DNA from 3 places in the Parafrankia sp. FMc2 genome. Region 2 is predicted to be linked to each of the others. Evidence: predicted binding sites of a transcription regulator. Region 2 holds the regulator's gene; each other region holds the start of a gene.
The links. The regulator LexA, encoded in region 2, represses DNA repair genes until DNA is damaged. The targets are predictions, from matches to a motif close to CGAACNNNNGTTCG.

Region 1 (4,569 bases), on a different contig from region 2:
CTTCGCCTGGCGGGAGTCACCGACCCCGCTGGTCGCGACGACGACGCCGAGGCCGAAGGTGTCATGGGTGACCCGGTCGCCGGGGCTCAGGTCGACGATGGGGCGGCTGGCCGGCCGGGCGCTCCGCGCCGCGAACGGGGAGTTCTGCGGCCGGGGCCCTGCCCCACCTGACCCGGACCCGGACCCGGAGCCACCGGACCCGAAGCCGCCGGACCCGCCGGAGCCGCTGGAGAACCGGCCGCCCGCGGGGGCCGGGGCCGGCTCAGGCAGCCTGCGCCAGTCGACAAGCGACTCGGGGACCTCACCCAGGAACCGCGACGGCGGGTTGTACGCCGGCTGCCCCCAGGCGCTGCGCACCTGTGACCGGGTGAGGTACAGCCGGGCGCGGGCGCGGGTGACACCGACATAGGCGAGCCGCCGCTCCTCCTCCAGCCCGGTCGGGTCGCCGAGAGTACGCAGATGCGGGAACACACCGTCCTCAAGTCCGGTGAGGAAGACCACCGGGAACTCCAGCCCCTTGGCGCTGTGCAGGGTCATCAGCGTGACCACCCCGTCGGAGCCGTCGTCGTCGGGGATCTGGTCCGCGTCGGCGACGAGGGACACCTGCTCCAGGAACTCGGCGAGAGTGCCCTCGGGGCGCCGCTCGGCGAACTCCTGGACAACCCCGACCAGCTCACGCAGGTTCTCGACCCGGCCCTGAGCCTCGATCGTGTCCTCGGCGACGAGCTCGGAAAGGTAGCCGGTCCGCTCCAGCGCGGCCTCGATCACCGCCAGCGGGCCCTCGGGCAGCAGCTCGCGCAGGCCGTCGAGCAAGGCGGCGAAGTCCCGAACGGAGCGAGCCGACCGGGCGGCGACGCCGGGCACCTCGTCGACCCGGGTGAGCGCCTCCGCGAACGGGATCCGCTCCCGCTCCGCGAAGGCCGACAGCATCGCCTCGGCGCGGTCCCCGATGCCCCGGCGGGGGACGTTGAGGATGCGCCGCAGGTTCACCGTGTCCGTCGGGTTGGCCAGTACCCGCAGGTAGGCGAGGAGGTCACGGACCTCACGCCGCTCGTAGAAGCGGACACCGCCGACGACCCGGTAGGGCAGGCCGACCCGGATGAAGATCTCCTCGAACACGCGGCTCTGGGCGTTCGTCCGGTAGAAGACCGCGACGTCTGCCGGCCGGGCCAGCTTCTCGTCGCCGAGACGGTCGATCTCCTCGGCGACGAAGGCGGCCTCGTCGTGCTCGTTGTCGGCGACGAACCCGACGATCCGCTCACCGTCACCGGCGTCGGACCACAGGCGCTTGGGCTTGCGCTGGGCGTTGCGGGCGATGACCGCGTTGGCCGCCGAGAGAATGGTCTGGGTGGACCGGTAGTTCTGCTCCAGCAGGATGACGGCCGCGTTCGGAAAGTCCTCCTCGAACTCGACGATGTTGCGGATGTTCGCCCCGCGGAACGCGTAGATCGACTGGTCGGCGTCACCGACCACGCACAGCTCCGCCGGAGGAACCGCACCAGACGGCGGGACCGCACCGGCACCGGCCTCGGCCTCGGGGTCGCCCGAGTCGGCCGCACCTGCCCGGCCCGGCCGGCCGACGAGCTCGCGGATGAGGACGTACTGGGCGTGGTTGGTGTCCTGGTACTCGTCGACCAGCACGTGCCGGAACCGGCGGCGGTAGTGCTCGGCGACGTCCGGGAAGGCCTGGAGCAGGTTGACCGTGGTCATGATCAGATCGTCGAAGTCCAGCGCGTTCGCCTGCATGAGGCGTTGCTGGTAGGCGGCGTACACCTCGGCGACGGTGCGCTCGATGTGGTTCGCTGCCCGGTCCCTGGCCGCCTCCCAGTCGACGAGCTCGTTCTTCAGCGCGCTGATGGCCACCGCCAGCCCTTTGGCGGTGTGCCGCTTGGGGTCGAGATCGAGATCCCGGGTGACCAGAGTGATCAGGCGCTGCGCATCCGCCGCGTCGTAGATGGAGAAGGAGGAACCGAAACCGAGGCGGCTGGCCTCCGAGCGGAGGATGCGCACGCAGGCCGAGTGGAAGGTGCTGACCCACATCGCCCGGGCCCGCCCGCCGACAAGGGCCTCGACCCGCTCCCGCATCTCGCCGGCGGCCTTGTTCGTGAAGGTGATCGCGAGGATCTCCCCCGGCCGCGCACCCCGGGCTGCCAGCAGGTAGGCGATCCGGTGGGCCAGCACCCGGGTCTTACCGGACCCGGCACCGGCGACGACGAGCAGCGGGGCGCCCGCATGCACCACGGCCGCGTGCTGCTGGGGGTTGAGCCCTTCCAGCAGTTCGTCGGGGTCGAGGTGGGGCGGTCGGGGGCGGCCCGCGCCGGCCTCCAGCACTGCCGGACCGAAGCCGGGGCCGGGCCGGTCACCGCCTGTGGCACCACCACGCGGCCCAGGGCCGGCAGGAGCCGCCGGGCCGGCTGGCGAACCGCCGTCGACCAGGCCCCCGGGGCCGAAGGTGTCGTCGAAAAGAGTGCTCATCAGACCTCGATCGTACGTTCGACGGACGAACCGCCCGACGCCGTGGTCAGGCCGGCCACCGCGTCATGATGCCGGGCGGGTCCGACACTTCCACGGCCGGCCCCGGCCCCGGCGGCCGGGTCTCATCCCACCCGCGCGGCGAGCGCCGCGACCCGCCTGTCGACAGCCGGGTCGAGGTTGCCACCGGAAAGGATGACGGCTGTCGGCCCGGAGGCGAGGTGCGGCATCCGCAGGAGTGCGGCGACTCCGGCGGCACCCGCGGGCTCCACCCGGTGGCCGGCACGCCGCAGGACGACCATCCCGTCCCAGAAGGCGTCCTCGTCGACCGTGACGACGTCATCCACCAGTCGTGCGGCCAGCGCGAGGGTCAGTCGACCGGGGGCACCTACCGCCATCCCGTCCGCGATGGTGCCCGCCGGTGGCTGCTCGCGGCCGTCGCCGGCCGCCGTACCGGACGCGCTGCCCCCGGGCGGCACGGTCAGGCGGCTGCCGGCGTGGAAGGAGGCGGCGAAGGCGGGCGCGGCGGCCGCCTGGACACCGATCACGCGGACGTCCGGGCGCTGGTTCCTGATCGCCACCGCCAGCCCGCACAGCAGGCCGCCGCCGCCCACCCCGGTGATCACGGTCGACAGGTCCGGGATCTGCTCCAGGAGCTCCAGGCCGATCGTGCCCTGGCCGGCGACAACCGCCTCGTCGTCGAACGGGTGCACCAGGAACGCGCCGCTGTCGGCGGCGTAGGCCGCCGCTGTGCGGATGGCGGCGTCCACGCCTCCCGAAACGTGCTCGACCCGAGCGCCCAGGCTGCGGGTCCGGGCCACCTTCGCCGGGTTCGCGCCCTCCGGCACGAAGATCGTCGCGGCGGCGCCGAACCGGGCAGCGGCGAAGGCGACACCCTGGGCATGGTTGCCCGCGCTCGCGGCCACCACCCCCCGCGCGCGGGCCCGCGGGCCCGCGGCAGCGATCCGGTTGTAGGCGCCACGCAGCTTGAACGAACCGGTGTGCTGCTCGTGCTCGCACTTGAGCCACACCGGTGAGCCCGGGTCCCCGGTGATCTCCGGGGCCACGACGACCCGGGTGCGGCGCGCGACACCGCTCAGGCGGGCCGCCGCTGCCCGCACGTCGGCGGCATCGACCGGCAGCACGTCCCCGCCGACCGAACGGAGGGCGTTGTCCCGCCCGCGGGGGCCGGTGCGTGCGCCGAGCGCATGGCAGGCGGACTGTGCCGGGCGTGCACGGTCCGGGCGGGGCAGACCCACCCGCACGCTGATCCGGGCGGAGGCGACCGCCGCTCCGCCCTGGCGATCTCCGGCGCCGTCGGCATCATCCGTGCCGCCTGGATCGTCCGCGGGGGACGCCGGGGCAGCAACGACCGACGGCCGGCGTACCGATGGTGATGTCATCAACACTCTCCTGGTGGCTCGGCGGCCACCTCCACCTGCGGCCGCGGCAAACAAAAAAGCCCCCCGCCAGAGGGCGGAAGGGCTCGGCGCGCGACCCGCTCGGGGCGGTCGCGCGCCTACGTAATCACCATGAGGGACCGCGGCACCTCTCCAGGGTGCGCCGCGGCGGGGACGTAGTCAAACCAGGCCTACGCCCATCCGCGCACGTACTGCCTGGACGGGCGCCCGTTCGGCCCGGCGCCGGGCCGCGTGCCCAGCTCGCACCGATCTTGGCCGGCCAGCACGCGCGGAACCGTGGCCCGCGCCAGGCGTTCGCCCGTCACCCCCGTGGTTCGCCCGTCGCCCACGTGGACGGGGGACGGCTGGCCCACCAGCCCGACACCTGATCGAGCGCCTACGACGACCAGTGCTCGAGGGACGGGCGATATTGGCGCCGAAGCAGAGAAGAGAGGTTGCTCTATGTCAACAACTCCGACGTTAGGGGCCTATTATCCCTAATGTCCGGTTCGACAACGAGTGAGCCGTTACCGGCGCATAGAGTGACAATGCCGAGCGGCCAACAAGCGGCGAGCCTGCGCGTGAATCATCGCGCCACGAACGCCGTGTGAACCAGGGGCCGAACCCGCAACCAACCGACGCGAGAATGAGCGGCGGACACACCCACGGGAAGCCACCGCGCAGTGCGCAGATCCCG
Region 2 (4,569 bases):
CCTGCGGCACCGGCGCGTGCGCGGTCGCGGTCGCCTGGGCCGCCCGTCAGGGTGGCGGGCCGCCCGCCGAGGTCCAGGTCGACCTGCCCGGCGGGCGGCTGACCGTCGGCTGGGACGAACGGACGGTGGTCCTGCGCGGCCCGGCCGTGCTGGTGTCCGATGGTGTCCTGCGCCCCGAGTGGCTGCGGCTGGTGGCCGGGTCGCTGGGTGCCGATGCCGCCACCGCTGATCCCGCCGGCGCGGAGGCGGCCCCGTCGGCCGCCGGGCGGGCGGCGGCGGGGGTGTAGTCCGTCCCGGGACCCGTCCGACAAAGGGTTCGCGGTCACGGGCGCCTCGTGTCACTCTGGGGTTGTGGATGTTCCGCTGGCGGTCCGACGGGCCGCGGCGGAACCGGCTGCTCCGTCCCGTCCGGGACGGGCTGGAATGACACGGTCACCGGACCGCGTTGAGAACGGATGGTATGAGTCTTCCCGCTGACGCCGTGAGGGCGTCCACCCGGTACCTGCACCAGAGTTCCGACCGCGACGGCGACGGTGTGGTCGTTCTCGACGACACCCCCGACGGCTTCTCCTTCTTCGACGAGCAGGGCGACGGCTTCGACCTGGAGGAGCGCGGCGCGCTGCGCCGCGTCCCGGGCCTCACCACCGAGCTCGAGGACGTCTCCGAGGTCGAGTACCGCCAGCTCCGCCTGGAGCAGGTCGTGCTGATCGGCGTGTGGACGTCCGGTTCGCTGACCGAGGCCGAGGCGTCGATGACCGAGCTGGCCGCGTTGGCAACCACCGCGGGGTCGGAGGTTCTCGACGCGCTGGTCCAGCGCCGCGACCGGCCCGACGCGGCGACGTTCGTCGGCTCCGGCAAGGCCCGGGAGCTGGCGGAGATCGTCCAGGCGACCGGCGCGGACACGGTGATCTGCGACGGTGAGCTGACCCCGGGTCAGCTACGCCAGCTCGAAGAGGTCGTCAAGGTCAAGGTGATCGACCGGACGGCGCTCATTCTGGACATCTTCGCCCAGCACGCGACCTCCCGCGAGGGCAAGGCCCAGGTCGAGCTCGCGCAGCTCCAATACATGCTTCCGCGGCTGCGTGGCTGGGGTGAGTCGATGTCCCGGGCCGCCGCCAGCAGCGGTGGCCGCGCACCGATCGGAACCCGCGGGCCCGGCGAGACGAAGATCGAGACCGACCGTCGGCGGCTGCGCGCGCGCATCGCGAAACTGCGCCGCGAGCTGACCGGCATGGCCACCGTGCGGGCGACGAAGCGGTCGGCCCGTCGGCGCGGCGCGATCCCGTCGGTCGCGATCGCCGGCTACACCAACGCCGGGAAGTCCTCGCTGCTCAACCGGCTGACCGGAGCCGGCGTGCTGGTCGAGGACGCCCTGTTCGCCACCCTTGATCCGACCGTGCGACGGGCGACCCTGCCTGACGGGCGGGTGTTCACCCTGGCCGACACGGTCGGCTTCGTCCGGCACCTGCCGCACCAGATCGTCGAGGCCTTCCGCTCGACACTGGAGGAGGTCGTGGACGCCGAGCTCGTCCTGCACGTGGTGGACGGTGCGGCACCGGACCCGATGGGTCAGATCAACGCGGTCCGCGAAGTCCTCGCCGAGATCGATGCGGCCGGGGTGCCGGAGCTCATCGTGGTCAACAAGGTCGACGCGGTCGATCCGACCACGCTCGCGGTGCTGCGCCAGGCGGTGCCGGACGCCGTCTTCGTGTCGGCGCGCTCCGGGGCGGGCCTGGCGGACCTGGTCGAGGCGCTCTCGGCGCGGATCCCGCACCCGGAGGTCGAGATGTCGTTGCTGGTGCCCTACACCCGCGGCGACCTCGTCTCCCGCATCCACCGGGACGGCGAGGTGCTGAGTATCGAGCACACCGGCACGGGCACGGAGGTGGCCGCGCGAGTGCCGGTGGACCTGGCTGCCGAACTGGAGCCTTTCCGCGCCGAGGTACATGCCGTGGCCGGCTGACCGACCCCGGTAGCCCGGTGGCCGAGTGGCCTCGGCTGGCGGACTGCCCTTGGCTGGTGGAGTGCCCCTGGCTGGCGGAGTGCCCTCAGTCGCGGAGCCTGCGCCGCCCCGGGCATCCTCGCTCTCGCGAAGGTGCCCGGGCTGCGGCCCGGGGAGCCGTGCCGAACCGGGCGTAGCGGGCCCGGGAGGCCACTCAGGGGCACGGCCGGGGGTCCCGGCTCTCCGGGGGCCGCCCCCGCCCCGGGTGACTCAGACCCGGCGCATCACGGCGACGATCCGGCCCAGAATCGTCGCGTCCTCGGCCGGGATGTCAGAGAAGGCCGGGTTCTCCGGCGCCAGCCACACGCGGCCGTCGCGCTGCCGGAAGCGCTTGACGGTCGCCTCGCCGTCGATCATCGCGGCGACGATCTCGCCGTTGTCCGCCACCGGCTGCTGCCGCACGACGACGTAGTCGCCGTCGCAGATCGCGGCGTTGATCATCGACTGGCCCACCACCCTGAGCAGGAACAGCGTGCCCTCCCCGACGATCTCCTTCGGGAGCGGGAAGACGTCCTCGATGGCCTGCTCGGCAAGGATGGGCCCGCCGGCGGCGATTCGCCCCACCAGGGGGACGTAGGTCGGCGTGCCCCCCTCCACCGCCACGGCCCCGGTCTCCCCGCCGGGCCGGCCGGCGATGGCTGCGCGGGCTCGGGCGCCTGTCTTCTGCCCGCCGATCGGCAGCACCTCCATGGCCCGCGGGCGGTTCGGGTCGCGCCGCAGATAGCCCTTCTCCTGGAGCACCTTGAGCTGGTGCGCGACGCTGCTGGTGCTGGTCAGACCAACAGCCTCGCCGATCTCCCGGACGCTCGGGGGGTATCCGCGCCGCTCCACCGCGGTCCGGATAACCTCGAGAACCTTCTTCTGTCGCTGTGTGAGGCCCGAGGCGTCCGCGGGGCCGTCGGGAAGATCCCGGACGTTGCCGCGGGCTTCGCCTCGGCGGGTACCCCGTCCCTGGCTGGTCATCGCCTACCGCTCTCCCTGTCGATGCTTCCCCGCCGCGGGCCACCCCGACGGCGGTTTCTCCCTGGCCGGGTGGTCGGTGCCCCCGGCTCGTTGCGAGCCACCCGGTCGATCTCTCGTTTTGTCCTATTAGTAACTTCTGACCGGTTCGGCGTGGTTCTTTCGTGCCCGGTTCATCTCGCACGATCGTCCACAACTGATCGTCCTTGACGGTAGTCGGACGGTCGCCGAATCTCAAACGTCTGTTCGAGCGTGTCGGGGGAAGTGTGCGTGGCGGCCGTGTAAGAATCGCTCAGGCGTTCGATCGAACGTATGTTCGAGCCTGGGAGGTTGGCGTGGCCGACGGCAAGCGTGTGACCAGTGGCAGGGTGCCGGTCGGGTCGGGGTTTCGGAGATCCCGCGATCGCATGGCACGTCAGACCGCAGGTACGGGCGGCGCCGTCGCGACGGGGCGGGGAGTGCGCGGGTGCCGGGGCGCCGCGGTCGGCGGTGTCGCCGTCCGGGGCCGTGCGGTGCGGGGGATGGCGGCGCGTGGTGCCGACCGACGGCGCGCCAGCGGTGCGCGTCGCCAGCAGTGTCCCGGCCGTGGTCCTTCCGATGTGGCGGCAGTGACCGGCGGCGGCTCGGTGGGCGGCGCTGTCGACGCGGCCCGGAAGCCGCCGGCGTTGCCCGGGCAGCGGGAGGCCGCGGGGGCGCGGGTCATCGAGATGCCCGGGCTGGCCTGGCGGGCACTGGCCGTCGGGCATCCGGTGCGGGGGGCTGATCGGCGTCCTGTGCCGGGCGCGCCGGAGCGCCTCCCGGAGCTCTCGGAACAGTCCGGCCCACTGGCGGGCTGGGAGTACGCGAGCGGCCAGGAGGCCGACGAGGGCTACGGCGAACACCTCGGCAGATCTGCCCGGTGGCAGCACGAGGAGTGGTCGGGCTGGGAGGCGGCGGCCGACGAGGCGGGGCCGCTCGTTCCCCCGTGCCCGGCACGGCGCGGCGGGCAGCGATCCGCATCTGGACCGGGCGGGCGACTGCGGGGTCACGCCGGCCCGCGTGCACGGCCCCGACCGCGGCCGAGGCGCCGGTCGCAGCCACCACTGCGGCTGACCAGGCGGGGGCGGGTTGTCCTCGGGCTCCTGGCGAGCATGGTCCTCGGCGTGGCCTTCTCCGCGGTGCTGGTCACCTCGTCGCAGGCCTTCACCGGCACGCCGGTGGCCTACGAGACCCACCGGGTCCTGCCCGGGGAGACGCTCTGGGAGATCGCGCGCGGGATCGACCCCGATGCCGACACCCGCGAGGTCGTGGGTCAGCTCATGGCGCTGAACGGCCTTCCGACCGCGGCGCTCCTGCCGGGCCAGCGGCTTCGGCTGCCCTGAGCGCGCGCCTCGCCGCTGGCTGTGCCCGCCTGGGTCCTGGCTCGTGGATTCTGGACACGCCGATGGGGGCGGTGTCGGAACTGTCTGGGGTGTGCGCTACGGTTGACCACAACATCTTGTAGTTACAAAGCGGTAAGTCATCCACAGGTTGTGCACCGGTATCCACAGGTCCCTGAGCGGGCCCCCGTTGTCGGGCGGCTCGTCGAGGGCGGCGGCGACCAGCCGGAGGTGCTCCGCGCGCGGCCG
Region 3 (4,569 bases), on a different contig from region 2:
CAGCCGGACGCTCCCCGCCGATGGCGGCGGCGTGCTCCCCTTCGACCTCACCGGTGCCCGGCAGCGGCCGACAGCGGCGAAGCGCCTGCGTTACGGGCTCGCCATGCTGTTGTCCGTCCTGGTTCTGTTCGGCTCGGTGGGAGGTTGGGCCATCTACGCCTACCTCGACTCCAGAATCGAGCGGGTCGCGATCGGCGACCTGGGCAAGCGCCCACCCGCCCGCGCGGACGAGAAGACGTTCCTGCTGGTCGGCACGGACAGCAGGGAGGGCGCCGGCGATGCCTACGGCGACGTCGGCGGGCAGCGGTCCGACACGACGATCCTCGCCCACGTCGGGGCGGACGACCGGGTCACCATGGTTTCCTTCCCCCGCGACATGTTCGTGCTCATCCCCGAGTACACCGACGGCGACGGCGACGTGCACCCGCCGCAGGAGAACAAGTTCAACCAGGCGATCGCGCTCGGCGGCGCCACGCTGCTGATAAAACTCGTCGAACGGCTGACCGGGCTGCGTGTCGACCACTACGTCGCCGTCGACCTGGTTGGTTTCAGAGCCGTCTCGGAGGCTGTCGGCGGTGTGGAGGTCTGCATTCGTCCGTTGGAAGGCTCCCAGAGCCGGAGGGACGAGATGACCGGGCGGACGGTTGTCAGCACGAACACCAACGATCCCTACAGTGGTTTCCGGGGCGGGCCGGGCACGATCGAAATCAAGGGCGAGCAGGCGCTCGCCTTCGTCCGTCAGCGTTACGGGCTCCCGAACTGGGACATCGACCGCATCAAACGCCAGCAGTACTTTCTGAGCAGGATCCTGGCGAAGGTCACCGAAGGCGGAGTGCTCAGCGACCCCGGCCGGGTCGCGAGTCTGCTCGGCGCCGTCGGCCCGTCGCTCGACCTCGGTGCCGGCACCGAACTGCTCGACCTGCGCCGGTTGGCCACCCGGCTGCAGGGCATCACCACCGGCTCGCTGGGCATGCAGACGGTGCCTGTCCACACAGCCACCAGGGCCGAGGGTGCCGTCGACGACTATGGGCTGATCAGCAATGCGGTCGGCGCCGTGCAGAGCTACGACCAGGCGGACCTGGATGTGCTCTTCGCCTCCCTGACAGGTGGTCCCGATGCCGGTGGTGACGCTGTCGCCGGTGCTGGCGCGGCCCGGATCTCGGTGGTCAACGGCACCAGGACCGCAGGCCTCGCCGGGCGGGTGACTCGCGCACTCACCTCCCGGGGCGTCAGCGTCAGTGTCGACACCGACACCGACACCGCCACCGGCGCCCTTCGTACTGACTACCGCGCCAGCTGGATCCGGTATGGCGACGGCGCCGAAGCCACAGCTCGGATGCTGCTGGCTCACATCCCCGGGGCGAAACTTCTGGTGGACAACGACGTTGACGGCGTCCAGCTGATCGTCGGCTCGACCTTCCGCGCTCTCGCTGATCCGGCCCCCGAATCCGGAGACGCCGCCGCCGGCGGGGCTGGCACGGGCGGGGCACCTGTGGCCGGGGCAGCCGGCGTCGCAACCGGAGAGGACGGTTCGGGCCGTACCGTCGTCGCTGCTCCGTCCGCCGCGCGCGCGGTTGCTCCGACGGCCGCCGTAGGCGAACCATCTCCCGCTGCTCCCATCCCCCAGGCCCCCGATACCTGCGTGTACTGACCGAGCCGACCGCGACGTAGCCAGAATCGACACCGAATGGCGCGGCCAGGGCCGGTAGGGCCCTGACCGGGCGCTAGCCCTGCCGCCACCAGAACGGTTCACCGCGACATCACCGACCTCCTGATATGGGTACCTCGGCTGTCCGGCGCTGCGCTGCGCGTCGGGCTTGTCCCGCCTCGGGCGTGTGCACTGTCGTAGCTGTCTCCGCCTGTGGCGGGATACCGGCCTGCCTGCCGACCTCGGTGGAGTTCGCCGGCCCGGTCGACGCGCCGTTCCCCGATCACGCTGCGCAGTCGAGGGGCGCAGACCGCCTGCCCTCGCTACCGGTTCGTCTCCGGGTGCTGCGGGACGCGGTCATCCTGCGCTCGACTGGCGTCGGGGTCAAAGGCCGACAGGGGTGGCTGTTGCTCCCTGTGGTCTCGCCAGCTCGCCCCTCTCTCGCGGGCGTCCAACGTCCTAGGATCGAACCCGGAATCGAACGCACGTTCGAATCCGAGTTGCCTGTTGCCCATGTCCAGGGATTGAGGTGGCCACATGCCCCCCACCGACCCGTCCAGCACCACCCACAACCCGGCGGACGGAGCCGCGGGTTCCGAGTCGACCTGCGGACCTTCCGGCCGTGATCCGGCGGGTGCGGCCGGCGGAGCTCCCAGCGGCGATCTGGGTGGGACGAAGAACTTTGCCGTGGATGCCGAAGAGGCGTTCGTGCTGCGTCTGCGGGGTGCGCTCGAGACCATTGCTGCCGCAGCGCGCATGGTCGCTGCTGGGCAGGCGCGGTTGCTGCGTGCGTTGGCGGCGGTGGCGGAGGTGGCGGCGCCGGGGGTGTTGGATCCGGCGGGGTTGTTTGCTTTCTACGCTCCGGAGGAGATCGCGGGGGTGTTGGCGGTGACGGGGCCGCAGGCCCGTTCCCAGCTGGAACTGGCTCAGGCCGTCGTGCGGCGGTTGCCGCGGGCGGTGGCCGCGTTGGAAGCCGGGGTGCTCGATCTGCCGCGGCTGGTGTCGTTGGAGAACGCCACCCGTCCCCTGCGCGACGACCTCGCGGCGCAGGTGGAGGCACGGATGCTCGAGGATGGGCCGGGGCGTAACCGCCGGTCGTTCGCCGCGGGATGCACGCAGGCGGTGATCCGCGTCGATCCTGACGGTGCCGATGCACGCGCGGAGAAGCGACGCGCGGACCGTACTGTGCGGATCATCCCGCGCCGGGATGCGACGAGTCGGCTGAGCGCGCTCCTGGCCGCTGAGGACGCGGCGGCGTGCTACCAGCGGGTGGAACGGCTCGCGGAGGGCATCGCTCATGACCGGGCGCAGGGTGATGAGCGCACGCGGGAGCAGATCCGCGCCGATGTCTTCGTGGATCTGCTGATGGGCCGGGCGGAGCATGCCGCGCCGATCGGCTGCGAGATCCAGGTCGTTGTACCCCTGCCCACCTTGCTGGGAGTGGGCCGAGAGCCGGGTCACCTGGATGGCTACGGGCCGCTACCTGCCGCGGTCGCCCGGGAGATCGCAATGCGCCCGGAGTCGACCTGGCGGCGTCTGCTGACCGACGAACGGGGGACGCTGGTCGAGGTCGCCGAACGCCGGCTTCCCAGCCCGGCACAGGTTCGCCATGTCCGGGCGCGGAACCGGCAGTGCACCCACCCTGCCTGCACTCGCCCGGCCACCCGCACCGACACCGATCACACCACCCCCTACGCCCAGGGCGGGCCGACCCTCACGATCAACCTGGGCCCCTGTTGCCGGAGGCATCACCGAATGCGCCACCAACCCGGCCGGTTGTGGAAGGTCCGCCAGCCGAGCCCGGGCACTTTCGAGTGGATCGGACCGTCCGGCACCACCACCACGACTTACCCGCACGACTACCTCACCGGCCGGGAACAACGCCCGCCGGGCAGGTAGAGCCCGGTGCGGGAGTCAGGCCTCACCGAAGCCGAAGCCGAAGCCGCAACCGGCGCTGGCACTGGCGCTGGCGCCGCGGGCGCGGCGGCCGGGCCAGGCGGTTCCGAGGAACCGCTCGAGCCGGCCGCTCCGGATGGACCGTTCTGTGTCGACTGGTCGGTGGATTACTGGCCGACGGCTGCGTATGAGTCGTGGTCGGCGACGGCGGTGCCGAGGCGTTCGATCAGCACCGCGGTGATCGCCGGGTTCACCATCGAGGTGATGCTCCACAGGTAGAAGCCCTGAAGGACACTGCGGCGCACCCCGAGCCAGGCCTCGTCCCACGACGGCGGCTCGATCCCGCCGGCGGCCAGCGCGTCCAGGTAGTGCCGCAGCAGGTCGGTCTCGTGGGTGCGGCGGTCGGCGACGGTGAGAGCGGAGGCGATGTGGTAGCCGACGTCGATGTACCACGGGGCCCGCTGCACAAGCTGCCAGTCGAGCAGCGACGGCCGGCCCTCGCCGTCCAGGAAGATGTTGCCGACGTGCGGGTCGCCGTGCACGATCGTCCACGGCGAGGTGGTGGTGACCAGGTCGGCCAGCGCGCTGTAGGCGGCGATGAGCCGCCCGACGTCGCGGACCTCCTCGGGGGCGCCGGCGCCGGTGGCGGTGGTGAAGTTGGCTTCGATCTTCTCCCGCCACGTGGGGCCGGTGCGGGGCCCCATCCGCGAGGTCAGCCAGCTGGCGTCCGCCAGACTCGGGTCGGCCCAGGTCGTGGCGTGGAGTTGGGCGAGCTGTTCGAGGCTGGCGGCGGTCTGGTCGGGGGAGTAGGGGTGCTGGCCGTCGAGGAAGGTGCCGCCGGCGGCGATCACGTCCTCGGTGATGAGGACGTTCGCGCCGTTCGCGGTGTCCACCTCGGCGTAGGGGCTGCGCAGGGTGCGCACCCCGGTCCGCTCGGCCAGGTCGCGGTAGAACAGGGTCTCCGGGATGCCGGCGTGGCGGGCCGGCAGGGTCCGCTCGGAGAAGTAGCCCTTGACGCACAGGTT

Region 1: the regulator LexA is predicted to act here: its motif matches at 2,483-2,496, upstream of pcrA (DNA helicase PcrA).
Region 3: the regulator LexA is predicted to act here: its motif matches at 2,127-2,140, upstream of AB1460_RS07975 (HNH endonuclease signature motif containing protein).

What each region holds. Positions count from the first base shown of each region.
Region 1 covers NZ_JBFLUG010000001.1:16,213-20,781, forward strand. Annotated here, with positions in the region: gene pcrA (DNA helicase PcrA) at 1-2,475, opposite strand, end outside; gene AB1460_RS00080 (threonine ammonia-lyase) at 2,598-3,875, opposite strand.
Region 2 covers NZ_JBFLUG010000024.1:39,033-43,601, forward strand. Annotated here, with positions in the region: gene dapF (diaminopimelate epimerase) at 1-287, shown strand, start outside; gene hflX (GTPase HflX) at 461-1,963, shown strand; gene lexA (transcriptional repressor LexA) at 2,213-2,965, opposite strand; gene AB1460_RS11435 (LysM peptidoglycan-binding domain-containing protein) at 3,571-4,323, shown strand.
Region 3 covers NZ_JBFLUG010000014.1:86,913-91,481, forward strand. Annotated here, with positions in the region: gene AB1460_RS07970 (LCP family protein) at 1-1,651, shown strand, start outside; gene AB1460_RS07975 (HNH endonuclease signature motif containing protein) at 2,186-3,547, shown strand; gene AB1460_RS07980 (phosphotransferase) at 3,712-4,569, opposite strand, start outside.